2 regions of the Uliginosibacterium sp. 31-12 genome follow, and region 1 is predicted to be linked to the other one. Evidence: predicted binding sites of a transcription regulator. Region 1 holds the regulator's gene; the other holds the start of a gene.

What was found. Region 1 encodes FNR, which switches genes on or off when oxygen is low (the NO sensors DNR and NnrR bind a similar motif). Its sites were predicted from a motif close to TTGANCTAGNTCAA; they were not measured.
Region 2: Q3Y64_RS08725 (chaperone NapD) is a predicted target of FNR. The motif match lies at 942-955, and genes of this name have one in related genera.

Annotation. Positions count from the first base shown of each region.
Region 1 is NZ_JAUOOA010000001.1:58,800-61,256, forward strand. Features, by position in the region: gene Q3Y64_RS00275 (alpha/beta hydrolase) at 1-548, shown strand, start outside; gene fnr (fumarate/nitrate reduction transcriptional regulator Fnr) at 587-1,285, opposite strand; gene hemN (oxygen-independent coproporphyrinogen III oxidase) at 1,413-2,457, shown strand, end outside.
Region 2 is NZ_JAUOOA010000003.1:341,608-344,064, forward strand. Features, by position in the region: gene Q3Y64_RS08720 (hypothetical protein) at 1-902, shown strand, start outside; gene Q3Y64_RS08725 (chaperone NapD) at 1,094-1,399, shown strand; gene napA (nitrate reductase catalytic subunit NapA) at 1,396-2,457, shown strand, end outside.

The DNA of each region.
Region 1 (2,457 bases):
TGCACGGTTATTTGTATGGAGAGAAGCCACCTGCTTTTGATGTGCTGTATTGGAACATGGATACCACGCGTATGCCGGCCACCATGCATGCCTGGTATCTCAATGAGCTATATCTGCATAATCGTTTGATCGAGCGTGATGCCTTGACGGTGGGTGGGCAGCTTATCGATCTGGAGCGCATCGAACAGCCCCTGTATTCCGTGGGGGCTGAGGATGATCATATCGCCCCCTGGAAACAGACTTTTCGGATCATGAATTTTGTGCGCGGGCCAAAGCGCTATGTGCTTTCCAGTTCCGGGCACATTCTTGGGATCGTCAATCCAGTGATTACGCCGCCGAAGCGCCGCTTCCGGGCTGATCATGTCCACCGTACCGATTCACCGGAAAAGTGGTTGGCCCGCGCAGAGTGGCAGTCTGGGTCATGGTGGGAGGATTGGGCGGCTTGGCTGGCGCCACACTCCGGAGTCTTGCGTCCGGCTCCGCAGGCCGTGAGTCTTGCACCCAAAAGCCTTGGGGCTGCTCCTGGCCGGTACGTGCTGGAAACCTGAGACGCCAGCGCCTTTGGCAGGCACTGAGAACTCAGCGGTCAGCTCGGAGCGTGGTTCAGGAGTGCCTTGAGGCCATCCGCATTAAGGATGCGGATATGTTTCTGTTGAACACCGATCAGGCCTTCGTCGTGGAACTTTGAGAAGGCACGGCTCACGGTTTCCAGCTTGAGGCCAAGATAGGAGCCGATTTCTTCGCGAGTCATGCGCAGGTGGAATTCCGAGGCGGAATAGCCACGCACACGCATGCGCTGAGAAAGGTTCAGCAGAAAAGCGGCAATACGTTCTTCAGCGCGCATCGACCCCAGCAGGATCATCAGGCTTTGGTCACGTACGATCTCGCGGCTCATGAACTTGTGGAACTGCTGCTGCAACGATTTGATGTCGCGCGTCAGGTCTTCCAGCTGATCGTAGGGCATCACGCAGACTTCACTGTCTTCCAGTGCAGTTGCATTGCAGACGTGATGGTCATTGCTGATCCCATCCATGCCCAAGATCTCGCCGGCCATCTGAAAACCGGTTACTTGTTCGAGACCTTCCTCGGTGAGGATGTCGGTCTTGAAAAATCCGGTACGGATGGCGTACATCGCCTCAAAGGCATCACCGGCACGGTAGAGCTGCTGGCCGCGCTTGAGCTTGCGCTTCACGACCAGTTCGTCGAGCTTGTGCAGATCCGCGTCATCCAGACCGACGGCAAGGCACAACTCGCGCAGGTTGCATTGACTGCAGGCGATGCGCATAGCAGGGGGCAGGGGCTTGGTTACTTTTTGATCCACCCTTGAAGTGTACCCTGCGAATTGATCAGCATCAACGTTTTTGGGGTATAAGTCTGCGATCTTGGCTGATTAACTCAAAAGAAATCGAATCGTGCTCCAGACGATCCAGTTCGACCCCGACATGATCCGCCGGTTTGACGTGCCGGGCCCGCGCTATACCTCATACCCTACGGCAGACCGCTTTCTGGCCGAATTTACGCCGGAAAGCCAGGTTGGGCACCTTGCGCGCCTCTCAACGCCGCAGGGTACTCGCCCGTTGTCGCTGTATTTCCACATCCCCTTCTGTAACACCATCTGCTACTACTGTGCCTGTAACAAGGTGATCACCAAGGATCACTCACGTTCGGCGAAGTACATTGACTATCTTGAACGCGAGATGGCCATGCAGGCAGCCTTGCTGCCGGCTCCTCGGCCGGTGGCCCAGATGCACTGGGGCGGTGGTACTCCTACGTTCCTGCAGCCGGAGGAGATCCTTCGTCTGATGAGCGCGATCCGGCAGCATTTCACGCTGCAGGCAGAAGGGGAGTTCTCCATTGAGGTTGATCCGCGCAAGGTGAGCGCCGAGACCGTGGCCTTGCTCGCGCGTGAAGGCTTTAACCGCATGAGTGTGGGGGTTCAGGACTTCGATCCGAAGGTGCAAGCGGCCGTAAATCGTCGCCAGAGCGTCGAGGAAACCCGGTTGGTGATCGATGCTGCGCGTGCGGAGGGTTTTCGTTCGATCAGTGTGGATCTGATTTATGGTTTGCCACACCAGAGTGTGGAGGGCTTCGGCCGTACCCTGGATACGGTTCTGGCGATGCAGCCGGATCGGCTGGCGCTCTATAACTATGCCCATCTGCCGAGTCGCTTCATGCCGCAGCGAAGGATCAACGAGACGGACCTGCCTGCACCGGACGCCAAGCTGCAGATCCTTGCCCTTGCCATCGAGCGCCTTGGGGCTGCAGGGTATGTATTCATCGGTATGGACCACTTTGCACGGCCAGATGACGAGCTGGCGGTGGCTCAGCGTGAGGGGCGCCTGCAGCGCAACTTTCAGGGGTACTCGACGCATGCCGAATGCGATCTGCTGGCCTTCGGGGTGTCCGCTATTGGCAAGGCGGGCGGGGCTTTCTGCCAGAACCAGCGCGAGCTTGATC
Region 2 (2,457 bases), on a different contig from region 1:
TTCGCGCGCTGTGGCAGCAAAAGCTGCAAGCCACCCTGCCCGCCGCCCTGCGCCGCAATGCCCTGGCCTTTGCCGCCACCGTACTGCTGGGCCTCACACTGATTGGCGTGATGCGTTTCGGCTGGGCACTGCCCTTCCTGCAACTCGTTGACTGGCACGCGCAGTGGGGGCTGATCGGCTGGGTCGGCGGGTTGATCATCAGCGTAAGCAGCGTGGTGGTGCCGATGTTCCATGTCAGCGCGCCCTATCCCAGGCACTGGGAGCTGGCTACGCGTGGCCTGCCACTGCTGCTGCTCGCCGGTGGCCTCGCCAGCCTGGCCGGCTGGAGCACGCTGGCACAACTCTGTACGGCCTTGCTGGCCGTTCTGTGCCTGGCTTTCGGCCTGCTCACCGGGCTGCGCGTGGTGGAAGCGCGGCGCGGCGAGCGCGATGCCTTCCACTGGGGCTGGCTGGCGGTCGCTGCATTGAGCAGCGGGCTGGCCTTGCTGGGCCTGCTCGCCAGCCTGGCGTCGGACCCGCACTGGGGCGTAGCCTTCGGCGTGTTGGCACTGACCGGACTGGGGGGTGGCACGATCAGCGTGATGCTCTACCGCATCGTGCCCTTCCTGATCTGGCTGCACTGGCAGCGCGCCAACAAGGCCCGCGCGCGTCTGCCCCTGCTGCACCAGATCGTGCCTGAGCGCGCCCAGCGTGCGCAGTTGCTGGCCGATTTCGGCGCCAGCCTGGTGCTCACGACGGCCGCCTTCGTTCCCGTGCTGGTCCTGCCCGGTGCGGCCCTGCTCGCGGCGAGCAAGCTCGTCCAGCTGAGCTTGCTGGCTCGCGCGATGCACGCCTACCGCCAGCGCCTCGCCCTGCTTCACACCCTGCCACCTCGCGTTCGCCCGGCCACGGGTAATCCCTGAGTCTCGCAAAGTCTTGCAGAGCAAGGGCTCTGGCCATTCTTGACACGAATCAAGGAGGCCGCCCCGGCGAAACGACTCCAATCACCCTGATGGCACCAGTGCGGGGCATTTCCCTTTTGGGCGAAATGACGCACCACAGCAGTGCATTTTTACCAGACTGCTTTGATAGCCCACCGGGATTGGAGAACCACATGAAGATCGTAAGTCTGCTGGTCAGGGTCAGGCCGGAACAGGCCGCCGAAGTCGCCGCCCGCCTCGTCGGCATTGCCGGCGTAAGCCTGCACGGCACGACACCGGATGGGGGCCGCCTGGTGGTAATGCTGGAAGACGGCGAAGGCTATGCCGTCACCGATTCGATTCTCGCCGTGTCCGTCGCCAGCGGCGTGCTGGGCACCACGCTGGCCTACGAATACACCGACGAAGAAGTCACCCCAGACGAACTGGCAGCAGCCATGGCCAGTTCCAAGAAAAGACACGTACAGGAGATGCAGGCATGACCACAAGACAATCGCAGGACCGGTCCAAGATTGACTTGACCCCCGCGGGGGGTGACCCGGCGGCTAGCCGGGTCGGGGGCGGTGCAACGCTCAGTCGTCGCGATTTCATCAAGACCCAGGCGCTGGCCGCTGCCACCGCAACCGCCGTGGGCAGCCCGCTGGTGCATGCCGCCACGGCCGCAGCCACCCCCAGCGAAGTGCGCTGGGACAAGGCCGCCTGCCGCTTCTGCGGTACCGGCTGCTCGGTGCTGGTGGGCGTGCAGAACGGCAAGATCGTAGCGACCCAGGGCGACCCGGACGCGCCGGTCAACCGGGGGCTCAACTGCATCAAGGGCTACTTCCTGTCCAAGATCATGTACGGCGCCGATCGCCTGACCCAGCCGCTGCTGCGCATGAAGAACGGCCAGTACGCCAAGGACGGCGAATTCGCGCCGATCAGCTGGGACAAGGCTTTCGACATCATGGCCGAGAAATGGAAGGCTGCGATCAAGGAAAGCGGCCCGAATTCCATCGCCATGTTCGGCTCAGGCCAATGGACGATCTGGGAAGGCTATGCCGCCAGCAAGCTCTACAAGGCCGGTTTTCGCACCAACAACCTGGACCCGAATGCGCGCCACTGTATGGCCAGCGCCGTCACCGGCTTCATGCGCACCTTCGGCATTGATGAGCCAATGGGCTGCTACGACGATATCGAGCAGACCGATGCCTTCGTGCTGTGGGGCTCCAACATGGCCGAGATGCACCCGATCCTGTGGAGCCGCATCACGGATCGCCGGCTATCCCACGATCAATGCCAGGTGCACGTGCTATCCACCTTTGAGCATCGCTCCTTCGACCTGGCCGACAACGGCATGGTCTTCGTGCCCAACACCGATCTGGCGATCCTGAACTACATCTGCAACTACATCATCCAGAACAAGAAGGTGAATCTGGATTTCGTGAAGAAGCATGTGAACTTCAAGAAAGGCGAGACCGACATCGGTTTCGGCCTGCGCCCCGGCCACGATCTGGAAAAGAACGCCACCAACAACGGCTACCCGGGGGCAGACGGCAAACCC